4 regions of the Pantoea sp. App145 genome follow, and region 1 is predicted to be linked to each of the others. Evidence: predicted binding sites of a transcription regulator. Region 1 holds the regulator's gene; each other region holds the start of a gene.
What was found. Region 1 encodes CRP, which controls carbon source genes, mostly activating them, when cyclic AMP is high. Its sites were predicted from a motif close to ATGTGANNNNNNTCACAT; they were not measured.
Positions count from the first base shown of each region.

Region 1 (3,454 bases):
TCTCCGGCGACTGCTCCGGCCCGAGCAGCAGCTGCAACGCTTCCTGGTCAGCCTCCAGCGCGTCATGTGCGTTCTTACGGAGCAAGCCGCTTTGCCACTGTGGCCACAGCCAAATCATGCCGCCAAAGGCAATCAGGCATCCCATCAGCGTATCCATCATGCGTGGCAACAGGAACTGTGCACCGTTGAGCGACAGCAACTGAAGCGAGTACACCGCCGTTACCGTAAAGCCAATCATCGACCAGCCGTAATATTTACGCGTCACCAGATAGCTGGCGAGGGTGATCGCCAGCATAAACAGCAGGGTGATGGATTTCGGCACGGCAAAACGCAGCGAGGCAGCCGCGATCAATAGCCCGGCGAAGGTGCCGAGGGCACGGTGCTGGATACGTACGCGAGTGGCGCTGTAGCCGTTCTGGCTGACGAACATGGTGGTCATCAGAATCCAGTAGGGTTTGGGGATGTTAAAGAACAACGCCAGCGCGCTGCCAAACATCAGCATTACGGCAAAACGCGCTGCGGTGCGTAACGCCGGGGACTTTAGCGACAGGTAACTGCGCAGCGCCGGAAAAAACGGCAAACGTCGCTGGCGGTCGGCCATCAGGTCACGGGTATAAAGAGGTTTCTGCGTGCGCAGGACGCGGGCTATCCGACTGAAATGGTACAGGCAAAAATTACCGACCGGATTATCCGGGTGCTGGCGCGCAATCTTTTCCAGCGCCCCGAGCTGCTTCTCCATATGAAAGCGCTCCGGCAACTGGTGATAGAGGATAGCATCGGCCAACAGCCGCAGCCGCGCCGATATGGTCTTCGCATTCCAGCGGATCACCGCTTCAGCATGGCTCTGCTCCACCAGTTTTTGCACTTCTTCAGGCTGATGCAGGCTGACCGAGATGTGTTCCTGGAGATCGAGTGCCACCTGGAAGGCACGCGTCAGACGTTTATGGCTGTTGTTACGGCTGGCAGACAGCATATGCATTTGCTGATAACAGGTGGTGATCAGGTCGACCGCTTTTTGCTGCCGGGCCAGCAGTGGGGGGAGCGCTTTTTCCGGATCGGTCAGCTGCGTCAGCAGGGTATATTTGGCATCGCAATAATCCGCCAGCTCGCGATACAGCAGGCTGAGGGTTTCACGCATCGGCTGTTCTTTCCACAGCCAGAACCAGAGCCAGTTAAACAGCCCGTACCACAGCGTGCCGCCGATATACAGCAGCGGCGGTACCCATATCGGCATGCGTCCTGCGAGGCTGAGTGTGAAGATGGCGGCGATAAGGGTGCCGGGCAGCAAACGGCCATGCAACGGACTGATTTCGCCGGTGACGCCCACCAGCAGCGGCAGAGCCAGCATAATCAGCGGCAAAGGAACATGGTAATCCGTCAACCACTGAATCAGAAAGCTGCCGGTGGCAAACAGGGATCCGCCGACAATCAGGCGTTTAAAGAAACGTTTATGTGGTGTATCCAGACCCGCGATATTGCAGCAGGCGGGAACCAGCGAGAACAGCAAACCTTTTTGCAGGTCACCAAACAGCCAGCCGAGAGCCACGGGCAGGCAAAGCACCAGCGTTTGCCGCAGGGCATAATTAACTTCGGGATGATAGATGATTCGACGCCACATCAGCTCATCGTAGACAAAAACGGCGCGATGTGACCATCACGCCGTGGGTGAGAAGGAATTAGCGGGTGCCGTAAACGACGATGGTTTTACCATGTGCGGAGATCAGGTTTTGATCTTCCAGCATTTTCAGAATACGGCCAACTGTCTCGCGTGAGCAGCCAACGATCTGACCAATTTCCTGACGGGTGATTTTGATCTGCATCCCGTCCGGGTGGGTCATGGCATCAGGCTGTTTGGCCAGATTGAGCAGCGTCTGCGCAATGCGACCGGTCACATCAAGGAAGGCAAGGTTGCCGACTTTTTCTGATGTCACCTGCAGGCGACGTGCCATCTGCGCCGAAAGACGCATTAAAATATCCGGGTTTACCTGAATCAGCTGACGGAATTTTTTGTAGGAAATTTCAGCCACTTCGCAGGCAGTTTTTGCTCGTACCCAGGCACTGCGTTCCTGACCTTCTTCAAACAGGCCAAGCTCGCCGATGAAATCCCCCTGATTGAGGTAGGAGAGAATCATCTCTTTGCCTTCTTCATCTTTAATCAGTACCGCAACGGCACCTTTCACGATGTAGTAGAGCGTTTCCGCTTTTTCACCCTGGTGAATCAGGGTGCTTTTGGATGGATATTTGTGAATATGGCAATGGGACAGGAACCATTCGAGTGTAGGGTCTGTTTGCGGTTTGCCGAGAACCATTCGCTATTATCCTCTGTTGTAATCGTGCCCAAAACACAGGGGGCAATTTTCCCTGTCAGGCGGTGAAATCGTAGAGCGCTTCCAGTAAAGGAAATTATTCGGGTGGACTCTTAAGCCAGGCTTCTGATTCTTCCCGCCTTCGTCTGTTACGACGAAAATATTTTCAGCTCTGTTTGTAGCACAGCTTTTGCTAGCTGTCTTGTGTTGTCTCGCTTCAGCAAAAGGGCGATTAGTCTGGATTGCTGTTTCTCAGGTGAAAGCGTACTCTGGCGGCAAATCAGCTTGGTCAGGAGAAAGAATAATGCAGGCACGAGTCAAATGGGTGGAGGGGCTTACCTTTCTCGGAGAATCCTCATCGGGTCATCAGGTATTAATGGATGGGAACTCGGGTGATAAAGCGCCGAGTCCGATGGAGATGGTGCTGATGGCGGCGGGTGGTTGCAGCGCGATTGACGTGGTGTCTATCCTGCAAAAAGGGCGCAATGAAGTGACCGATTGCGAGGTGAAACTCACTTCTGAACGTCGTGAAGAAGCGCCACGGATTTTTACACACATCAATCTGCATTTTATTGTCAGCGGCAAAGCGCTGGGCGATAAAGCGGTGGCGCGTGCGGTGGATTTGTCGGCAGAGAAATATTGTTCGGTGGCGATCATGCTGGGCAAAGGGGTCGACATCACCCACAGCTATGAGGTTATCGAGCTATAGCACGAACGTAGCGGCGCGATAAATCGCGCCGATACGGAAATGACGGATTATTCAATCCGTTTACCTTCAATCAGCCGCTGCACCAGCGGTGTCATAATCAACTCCATCGCCAGCCCCATTTTGCCACCCGGCACCACCAGGGTGTTCATATGCGAGATAAAGGAATCCTGAATCATCGCCAGCAGGTAAGGAAAGGCAATACCTTCCAGCCCACGAAAATGGATCACCACAAAGCTTTCATCCAGCGACGGAATCTCACGTGCGGCAAACGGATTTGAGGTATCAACGGTAGGTACGCGCTGGAAGTTGATATGGGTGCGCGAGAACTGTGGCGTAATGAAGTTGATGTAATCCTCCATCGAACGTACCACCGAATCCATCACCGCTTCGCGCGAATGACCGCGTTCGCTGGTGTCGCGAATCAACTTCTGAATCCACT
Region 1 is NZ_CP133290.1:3,194,213-3,197,666, forward strand. Features, by position in the region: gene RCF31_RS14570 (YccS/YhfK family putative transporter) at 1-1,618, opposite strand, end outside; gene crp (cAMP-activated global transcriptional regulator CRP) at 1,677-2,309, opposite strand; gene RCF31_RS14580 (OsmC family protein) at 2,611-3,015, shown strand; gene RCF31_RS14585 (phosphoribulokinase) at 3,063-3,454, opposite strand, start outside.

Region 2 (3,454 bases), 1.5 Mb from region 1:
GGCCGATATCGAGCGTTTGCATCATGGGGCTGCGGCGGCGACGTCCAGCGGCCATGGTTCGGTGGATTTGATTGTGCCGGGCCTGCATAAAGCCAATGGCCTGCGCTTGCTGCAAAGCCGCTGGGGTATCAACAATGATGAAGTGCTGGCTTTTGGTGATGGCGGCAACGATCTCGAAATGCTGGTGCAGTCCGGCTTCAGCTTTGCCATGCAAAATGCCCCGCAGCGCGTGAAACAGGCGGCGCGCTATCAGGCTCCGTCCAACAATGACGAGGGCGTGTTGCAGGTGATTGAGCAGATGCTGGCAGGGCAGGGACCGTTCGAGGTTTGAGGCATTATGGTAACGGCGCAATAAACTGCGTCGTTACCGGGTTGTGTGCGTATCTGAATTAAACAATCGGCCAGGCGGCGGCGATCATGTCGCGCAGGATCTCTTTGTCGTAGCTGACCCAGCCGTTTTTACTGTTCGCACGGGCCACTATCCACTCCACCTCGGTGGTGGATAAGGCAGGTCCATCCAGCCAGAACGGCATGATGGCATGTTGTTGCAGCCAGGCTTTTAATGCCAGCGCCGGTGGTGCCGGATCATCGGGCAACAGTTGCTGCGCCAGTTGTGCCATCAGGCGCTGCTGTTCGGGATGTTCACTTTCGGCCAGCACCTCAAGGAATGGGAACAGCAAACGTCCGCAGACTTCCCCATGATGGAAAGGTTTAATCGCCCCCAGCTCACCGGCGATGCCATGGATCACACCTAATCCTGCGCTGCTCAGGCACACGCCGCCCAGCCAGGAAGCCATCATCATTGCTTCGCGCGCGTCATCACCTGCCTGGTCGTGACGATTGAGCGCAGGCCAGGCTTTAAAGAACAGTTGCAGGCCATTCAGCGCCATTTGCTGACTGAACAGATTGCCTTTGCGTGACAGATACGCCTCAAACAGATGGGTGAAGGCGTCAATGGCGCAGGTCGCCAGCACCGTATCCGGTGCCCCTTGCAGTAAATCAGGGTCGAGAATTGCCACCTGCGGCACAAATACTGGATGGCGCAGCGAGGCTTTCACCTGGATATTTTGCTGATCGGTCACGACGGCATTCTGCGTCGCTTCGCTGCCGGTACCGGCGGTGGTGGGAATGGCAATCAGTGGCAATGTTACGGGCTGCACCGGTGTATCACCGACCTTTTCCAGATAACGCGCGATCGGCAGCGGGTGTTGCATCATGGCACTAAAGGCTTTGGCTGCGTCCAGCACGCTGCCACCACCGATCGCCACCACGCGATCCACATGACCCCGCCAGCGCGTTACCCAGGCATCGATCTCAGCGGGCGATGCCTCATGGCTGACGATCTCATAACCAAGAATGTGATCGTTGAGCGCTGCACCGAGGCGCGCCCAGGCCGGACCGTTAAGAAACGAGCGACCACAGAACAGCAACGTGGGCTGTGGATTAGCGGCAAGCAACGGCACCAGCCGGTCAATACTGCCGCGGGCAAACAGGGTTTGTTGATTACTGTACAGCTCAATCAGATTCTCACTCACCTGCAGATCCTTTTTCATGGGGCGGAAAACCCTTAGTTTAACCAAACCCTCCTGGCTGTCGGGGCAAACATTCTGATAACTGACCGGAAAAAATTTGATCACCTTCTCAATTCAGAAATTCACCTGGCGTAGCAGGTGATTTCTTCATCTTGTTACCCTTAACATGATACCGGTAACAAGATGCATCGCGATGTAACAACATCTCAAACGCTGCTGTATCCATCGTCCTCAGGACTTATCACAACAAACCGCTGCCGGTGGAAGACCGTGCAAAAAGGTGGAGAAAAATTATGCCATTACTCTACGTGGCAATTGGCGTGGCGCTACTGCTACTGCTGATGATTCGCTTCAAACTGAACGGATTTATCGCGCTGATTCTGGTGGCGCTGGCGGTCGGCATGATGCAGGGCATGCCCGTCAACAAAGTGATTGGCTCGATCAAAACCGGTGTCGGCGGCACGCTGGGCAGTCTGGCGCTGATCATGGGGTTTGGTGCCATGCTGGGCAAGCTGCTGGCCGATTGTGGCGGCGCACAACGTATTGCCACCACGCTGATTGAAAAATTCGGGCAAAAGCATATCCAGTGGGCATTGGTACTGACGGGCTTCACCGTGGGCTTTGCACTGTTCTACGAAGTGGGCTTCGTGCTGATGCTGCCGCTGGTGTTCAGCATTGCCGCGTCAGCGCGCGTGCCATTGCTGTTTGTGGGTGTGCCGATGGCGGCAGCCTTGTCGGTCACGCACGGCTTTTTACCGCCGCACCCGGGTCCAACCGCGATTGCCACGCTGTTCAATGCGGATATGGGCAAAACCCTGCTGTTTGGCACCCTGCTGGGCATTCCTACCGTTATTCTGGCGGGACCGGTCTACGCACGTTTTCTGAAAGGTATCGATAAACCGATTCCGGAAGGACTGTGGAATCCGAAAACCTTCAGCGAAGCGGAAATGCCGGGCTTTGGCGTCAGTGTTGGTACCGCGCTGGTGCCGGTGATTCTGATGGCTCTGCGTGCGGTGGCCGAAATGGTCCTGCCAAAAGGACATGTGATCCTGCCTTACGCTGAGTTCTTTGGCGATCCGATCATGGCTACGCTGATTGCGGTACTGATTGCTATCTTCACCTTTGGTCTGAATCGCGGACGCAGCATGGATGAAGTGATGGGCACATTAAGTGACTCCATCAAAATCATCGCCATGATGCTGCTGATTATCGGTGGTGGCGGGGCGTTTAAGCAGGTGCTGGTGGATAGCGGTGTCGATAAATATATCGCCAGCATGATGCATGAAACCAATGTGTCCCCGATCTTTATGGCCTGGTCAATTGCGGCGGTGCTGCGTATCGCACTCGGTTCCGCTACCGTGGCCGCAATTACCGCAGGTGGCATTGTGGCACCGCTGATCGCTACCTCCGGTGCCAGCCCGGAGCTGATGGTGATTGCGGTTGGATCGGGCAGCGTGATTTTTTCTCACGTCAACGATCCGGGGTTCTGGTTGTTTAAGGAGTATTTCAACCTGACGATCGGCGAAACCATTCGCTCATGGTCAGTGCTGGAGACCATCATCTCAGTCTGCGGTTTAGTGGGTTGTCTGCTGCTGTCGATGGTAATTTGATGTGAAGATGCTGAGGCATGGCGCCTCAGCATTCGCGGTCTACTGCGCCAGTGCGCGGAAGGCCGCCAGTTCTTCTTCCGGCATCCCCGCCTGTAAAGCCGCCTGGCAAATTTTTTCCCAGCTATTGGTATCCAGCGGAATGCCTTCGCGTTCACGCTCCAGACGATTGTTCTCTTCCCATTCGCCCGGTATCTGAATCGGCGCATCGCCGCTTTGTGGCGAACGTTTTACCCAACTGAGGAAGGCTTCCGCTTCCTGCTGCATCGCGGGTGCATCGAAGGCTTCCGGATTCACGATGATGGTGGTCATGCA
Region 2 is NZ_CP133290.1:1,653,962-1,657,415, reverse strand. Features, by position in the region: gene RCF31_RS07640 (Cof-type HAD-IIB family hydrolase) at 1-331, shown strand, start outside; gene RCF31_RS07635 (iron-containing alcohol dehydrogenase) at 390-1,553, opposite strand; gene gntT (gluconate transporter) at 1,826-3,142, shown strand; gene RCF31_RS07625 (malate/lactate/ureidoglycolate dehydrogenase) at 3,182-3,454, opposite strand, start outside.
Region 2: RCF31_RS07635 (iron-containing alcohol dehydrogenase) is a predicted target of CRP. The motif match lies at 1,628-1,645, and genes of this name have one in related genera.

Region 3 (3,454 bases), 580 kb from region 1:
TGCCAGCATGGCCGACCACCACCATTGGTTCATTCCCGCAGACCACTGAAATCCGTGGCCTGCGTCTCGACTTCAAAAAAGGCAACATTGATGGCGGTCACTATCGCACCGGTATCGCTGAGCACATCAAACAGGCGATTGTGGAACAGGAACGTCTGGGGCTTGACGTGCTGGTACACGGTGAAGCCGAGCGTAACGACATGGTTGAATATTTCGGCGAAAACCTCGACGGTTTCGTGTTCACTCAGAACGGCTGGGTACAGAGCTACGGTTCACGCTGCGTAAAACCGCCGGTGATTATCGGAGACGTCAGCCGCCCGGCAGCCATCACCGTAGAGTGGGCGAAATATGCCCAGTCGCTGACCGACAAACCGGTTAAAGGCATGCTCACCGGTCCGGTCACTATCCTGTGCTGGTCGTTTCCGCGTGAAGACGTTAGCCGAGAAACCATCGCCAAACAAATTGCACTGGCGCTGCGCGATGAAGTGGCTGACCTGGAAAAAGCCGGTATCGGCATCATCCAGATTGACGAACCGGCGCTGCGTGAAGGTCTGCCGCTGCATCAGTCCGACTGGGCTGCCTACCTCACCTGGGCGGTCGATGCGTTCCGCCTCAACGCGGCGGTGGCGCAGGATGACACCCAGATCCACACCCATATGTGTTATTGCGAGTTCAACGACATCATGGACTCCATCGCCGCACTGGATGCGGACGTGATCACCATCGAAACCTCACGTTCCGATATGGACCTGCTGGATGCGTTTAAAGAATTCTCATACCCGAACGAAATCGGCCCAGGAGTGTATGACATCCACTCACCGAATGTACCCAGTGTGGCGTGGATGGAAGACCTGCTGCGTAAAGCGGCGCTGAGTATTCCGGAAGAACGTTTGTGGGTGAATCCGGACTGCGGCCTGAAAACCCGTGGCTGGACGGAAACCCGTCAGGCTCTGGCCAATATGGTGGAAGCGGCGAAAAAACTGCGCGGTGAAACCGCGTAATCGTTGGATAAAATGTTGTGTTGATACGTTGGGGCGCGCAAGCGCCCCCTTTTTTATTACGCGTCTGGTGCAACGCCATACTGCTTAAACCAGGCAAGCATTCGCACCCAGCCATCCTGCGCCGATTCCGCGTGATAGCTCGGACGATAATCAGCGTGGAAGGCATGGCCCGCATCCGGATAGACCACGATCTCCGCTTTGGCATTGGCGGCACGCAGCGCCTGGCGCATCAGCTCAACGCTCTCCAGCGGAATCCCTTCATCCTGACCGCCGTACAGGCCCAGCACCGGCGCATTTAAATCGACGGCGATATCAATCGGATGCTTTTGCTGCTTCAGCGTCTTGTCGCCAATCAGGCGACCATACCAGGCAACTGCTGCACGCACCTGCGGGTTGTGCGCCGCGAACAGCCAGCTAATGCGTCCACCCCAGCAGAAGCCGGTAATGCCCATACGACGGATATCACCGCCGTTGCGTGCGGCCCAGTTGGCGACGTGGTCGAGGTCCGACAGCACCTGTGAATCCGGCACTTTACTCACCAGCTCTTTAAACAGGGTCGGGATATCGTGGTATTCACTGGGATCGCCTTCACGGAAATACAGTTCTGGTGCCACCGCCAGATAACCCTCCAGCGCCAGCCGACGGCAGACATCACGAATATGCTCATGTACGCCAAAAATCTCCTGCACCACCAACACCACTGGCAGTGTGCCTTCATACTCTTTTGGCCGGGCATAATACGCTGGCAGGTTTTCCCCCTGGCTGGGGACCGAGGTTTCTCCGCTATGGATTGCCTCGCTGTGGGTAAGAATGGTGGTGCTCGCAGTCGGTTGTACGGCGGGGGCAAAGCCGCCAGTTGCAGATTTTTGTGCCATATTGTCTTCGGTTTTCATTGTTCTCTCCGTGCTAACAATCGCGCAATCACGTAACTATAGCCTGGCCGCTGTGGCCGGGCGGGTGTAGGGAGCAGAGGGGTTACGCATGAGTTCTTCCTCTTCTATTAACATTGCCGTTTAAACTTACACAGCACAGCTTGTAGCAATTCAGAATGGCAGACGACCAATGTGTGATTCATGTCACGTTATGTTTTTCTGATAATGTAACTTTCATTATCGATAGTGAAATTAGTCACATATTTATCCCGCCTGCTGACGTAAAGTGGCGCGCATATCCCTTATCTACCAGGAGTCTGTTATGGCCCAGTCTGACGTTTTCCACCTTGGCATCACCAAAGCCGACCTGAAAGGAGCCACGCTGGCCATCGTTCCCGGCGATCCTGAGCGCGTAAAGAAAATCGCTGCGCTGATGGACAACCCGCAGCACCTGGCGTCGCATCGTGAATTCACCACTTATCTGGCCGAGGTGGACGGCAAACCGGTAGTGGTTTGCTCCACCGGCATTGGTGGCCCGTCAACCTCCATCGCGGTGGAAGAACTGGCCCAGCTCGGTGTGCGTACCTTCCTGCGCGTCGGCACCACCGGTGCCATCCAGCCGAATATCAATGTGGGTGATGTGCTGGTCACCACGGCTTCGGTTCGTCTGGACGGTGCCAGCCTGCACTTCGCGCCGATGGAATTCCCGGCGGTCGCTGACTTCACCTGTACCACGGCGCTGGTCGCCGCGGCAGAAGCCTGTGGTGCGAAGACCCACATTGGCATCACCGCCTCCTCTGACACCTTCTATCCCGGCCAGGAGCGTTACGACACCTTCTCAGGCCGTGTGGTCAGCCGCTTCCAGGGCTCGATGAAAGAGTGGCAGCAAATGGGCGTCCTCAACTATGAGATGGAATCCGCTACACTGTTAACCATGTGCGCCAGCCAGGGGCTGCGAGCCGGTATGGTGGCGGGCGTCATCGTGAATCGTACGCAGAAGGAGATCCCGGACGCGGCGACCATGAAACAGACTGAAAGCGACGCGGTGAAAATTGTAGTCGAAGCGGCGCGTCGGTTGATCTAGCGCGCCCGGTAACCGGCGATTTTCAGATTTCGTCGGTTACCTGAAACGGATGCGCGTCAATTCAGCGGATAACTGAGAAATTTCTATGCGCAAAACGGTTCCTGTTCAACGTCCTGCCTTTATGGTCAGCCCTCAGGCGCGTGTCGAAGATGCGGCAGCGCGTTTCCGCCAGGCGATGGCGGCGGCTGATTTCCCTGTCGCGCGTCAGTGCTGTGAAGAAGTGTTGCGTGTTATGCCGCACAACATGCAGGTGCTAAGTGATTATGCGCTGGCGTTGATGCGTGTTGGCGAATACCAGAAATCCTGGAAAACCTACCAGAAAATCTATCAGGCTACGGCGGATAAGCGGGCGCAGGCGGCGGAAACCTGGCTCGACGGTCTCACCGAAGTCTGTGGCTGGCTTAACAAGCCGGATGAGGTGGCGCGTTACGGGCTGGAATCGTTGCAGCAATCCGACCGGAAATTCAGCGCCGGGCAAAAGCACCCTCTGCCAGCAG
Region 3 is NZ_CP133290.1:2,614,177-2,617,630, reverse strand. Features, by position in the region: gene metE (5-methyltetrahydropteroyltriglutamate--homocysteine S-methyltransferase) at 1-1,001, shown strand, start outside; gene RCF31_RS11955 (dienelactone hydrolase family protein) at 1,058-1,894, opposite strand; gene udp (uridine phosphorylase) at 2,196-2,957, shown strand; gene RCF31_RS11945 (tetratricopeptide repeat protein) at 3,043-3,454, shown strand, end outside.
Region 3: udp (uridine phosphorylase) is a predicted target of CRP. The motif match lies at 2,118-2,135, and genes of this name have one in related genera.

Region 4 (3,454 bases), 470 kb from region 1:
CAGGTCACCCGGAATACGGCTGCACCGTTGGTGTTGAAACCACCACCGGCCCGCTGGGCCAGGGCATCGCCAATGCCGTCGGTTTCGCTATCGCTGAACGCACCCTGGCGGCGCAGTTCAATCGTCCGGGCCACGACATCGTGGACCACAACACATACGTGTTTATGGGCGACGGCTGCATGATGGAAGGTATCTCGCACGAGGTCTGCTCCATCGCCGGTACGCTGAAACTCGGCAAACTGGTTGCCTTCTATGATGACAACGGCATCTCTATCGACGGTCATGTGGATGGCTGGTTCACCGACGACACCGCAAAACGCTTTGAAGCCTACGGCTGGCACGTGGTGCGCGGCGTGGACGGTCACGACGCTGACGCCATCAAAAAAGCGGTGGAAGAAGCTAAAGCGGTCAGCGACAAGCCTTCTCTGCTGATGTGCAAAACCATTATCGGTTTCGGTTCCCCGAACAAAGCCGGTACTCATGATTCCCACGGCGCACCGCTGGGCGACGCGGAAGTGGCGCTGACCCGCAAACAGCTGGGCTGGGACTACGCACCGTTTGAAATCCCGTCAGACATTTACGCGCAGTGGGATGCGAAAGAAGCCGGTCAGGCGAAAGAAGCGGCATGGGATGCGAAATTCGCGGCTTACGCGGCGGCGCACCCGGAGCTGGCGGCTGAATTCAAACGCCGTATGAACAACGAACTGCCGGCGAACTGGGCGGAAGAGTCACAGAAATTCATTGAGCAGCTGCAGGCGAATCCGGCGAAAATCGCCAGCCGTAAAGCGTCGCAGAATGCCATCGAAGCCTTCGGTAAAATCCTGCCGGAATACCTCGGCGGTTCGGCTGACCTGGCACCAAGCAACCTGACCATGTGGTCCGGCTCTAAGCCGATCAACGAAGACCCGGCCGGTAACTACATCCATTACGGCGTGCGTGAATTCGGTATGACCGCCATCGCCAACGGTATCGCGCTGCACGGTGGCTTCCTGCCGTACACCGCCACCTTCCTGATGTTCGTGGAATATGCGCGTAATGCCGCGCGTATGGCGGCGCTGATGAAGATCCGTCAGGTGATGGTTTACACCCACGACTCCATCGGTCTGGGCGAAGACGGTCCGACGCATCAGCCGGTTGAGCAAATGGCGAGCCTGCGTACCACCCCGAACATGAGCCTGTGGCGTCCGTGTGACCAGGTGGAATCTGCGGTGGCGTGGAAATACGCTATCGAGCGTCAGGATGGCCCGAGCGCGCTGATTTTCTCCCGTCAGAACCTGGCGCAGCAGGATCGTACGGCTGAGCAGCTGGCGAACGTGGCGCGCGGCGGTTATGTGCTGAAGGACTGTGCCGGTCAGCCGGAACTGATCCTGATCGCCACCGGTTCAGAAGTGGAACTGGCGGTAGCCGCTTACGACCAGCTGACCACCGAAGGCCGTAAGGTACGCGTGGTTTCCATGCCGTCTACCGATGCGTTCGACAAGCAGGATGCGGCCTACCGCGAATCCGTGCTGCCGAAAGCAGTGGCTGCGCGCGTGGCAATTGAAGCCGGTATCGCAGATTACTGGTTCAAGTACACCGGCCTGAACGGCGCTATCGTCGGCATGACCACCTTCGGTGAGTCAGCTCCGGCAGAACTGCTGTTCAAAGAGTTCGGCTTCACCGTTGAGAATGTGGTTGCGACCGCGAAATCTATTCTGTAAGACCCACGGGCGGCCTGAGTGCCGCCCGATTTGTTTTTGGCGTAAAAACACCCAATTATTCCTCCAGTAATAATCTTAAATTGGCTGATTTTGTGACGCAGATCCAATAATCAGCAGCGCACTTGATCGCAATCATTCCTGTTATTCCTTCCTTGCTTTATTCTGGCTGAACCGTTTCAGTTGTAGCGATATGACCGTTTTCCCCCTGTACTGGCCAGCAAGAATTCCCTGTACAAAACGGGTTGAAACGCTCAGGCTAACGGCACGTTTTTTCAGGTGTTGTTGAAGGTAGAGATGACCGTTCGCATAGCTATAAATGGTTTTGGTCGTATTGGGCGCAACGTGCTGCGCGCACTGTATGAAACGGGCCGCAGGGCGGAAATCACCGTGGTGGCGATCAATGAACTGGCTGAAGCCGTCGGGATGGCGCATTTGCTGAAGTATGACACCAGCCATGGTCGTTTTGCCTTTGACGTACGCCAGGAGCGCGACCTGTTGTTTGTCGGTGACGATACCATCCGCATCCTGCATCAGGCCGATATCGCCACCCTGCCGTGGCAGGAACTGAATGTCGATATCGTGCTGGACTGCACCGGCGTTTTTGGCAGCCGTGCGGATGGCGAAGCCCATTTGCAGGCGGGCGCGAAAAAAGTGTTGTTCTCGCATCCGGGCGGCAACGATCTGGATGCCACGGTAGTGTTCGGCGTGAACGAACAGGCTCTTAAACAAACTGACCGCATTGTCTCCAACGCATCCTGCACCACCAACTGTATTATTCCGGTGATAAAGTTGCTGGATGACGCCTTTGGCATTGAGTCGGGCACCGTCACTACGATCCATTCGGCGATGCATGATCAGCAGGTGATTGACGCCTATCATAGCGATCTGCGGCGTACCCGTGCTGCCAGCCAATCGATTATTCCGGTGGATACGCGTCTGGCGGCGGGCATTACGCGCATTTTTCCGAAATTTAACGATCGCTTCGAAGCTATCGCGGTGCGAGTGCCAACCATCAACGTGACAGCCATTGATTTAAGCGTTTCAGTACGTCAGGCGGTGAAGGCTTGTGAGGTCAACGCCTTGCTGCAAAACGCATCAGAAGGGGCATTTCGTGGTATAGTTGACTATACGGAATTACCGTTAGTCTCAGTCGATTTTAACCATGATCCGCACAGTGCCATTGTGGACGGCACCCAAACGCGGGTCAGTGGTCACCACCTCATCAAAACCCTGGTTTGGTGTGACAACGAATGGGGCTTTGCTAACCGCATGCTCGACACAACGTTAGCAATGGCCGCAAGCGGTTTCAGGTAAGACGCGGTCTGCGTCTGGCAAAACTTATGAGAATCAACGAGAGGGTTCACCATGTCTGTAATTAAGATGACCGATCTGGATCTTGCTGGAAAACGTGTTCTGATCCGTGCCGATCTCAACGTACCAGTGAAGGAAGGGAAAGTGACGTCTGATGCACGTATCCGTGCTTCTCTGCCCACCATCGAAGCGGCGTTGAAACAGGGCGCGAAAGTGATGGTTACCTCTCACCTGGGTCGTCCGACCGAAGGTGAATACAACGAAGAGTTCTCCCTGTTACCGGTTGTTAACTATCTGAAAGACAAACTGAACGGCACCAATGTTACCCTGGCAAAAGATTACCTCGACGGCGTTGACGTCGCTGCGGGTGAGCTGGTGGTGCTGGAAAACGTGCGTTTTAACAAAGGCGAGAAGAAAGACGACGAAACGCTGTCGAAAAAATA
Region 4 is NZ_CP133290.1:3,661,863-3,665,316, forward strand. Features, by position in the region: gene tkt (transketolase) at 1-1,700, shown strand, start outside; gene epd (erythrose-4-phosphate dehydrogenase) at 1,995-3,014, shown strand; gene pgk (phosphoglycerate kinase) at 3,066-3,454, shown strand, end outside.
Region 4: epd (erythrose-4-phosphate dehydrogenase) is a predicted target of CRP. The motif match lies at 1,791-1,808, and genes of this name have one in related genera.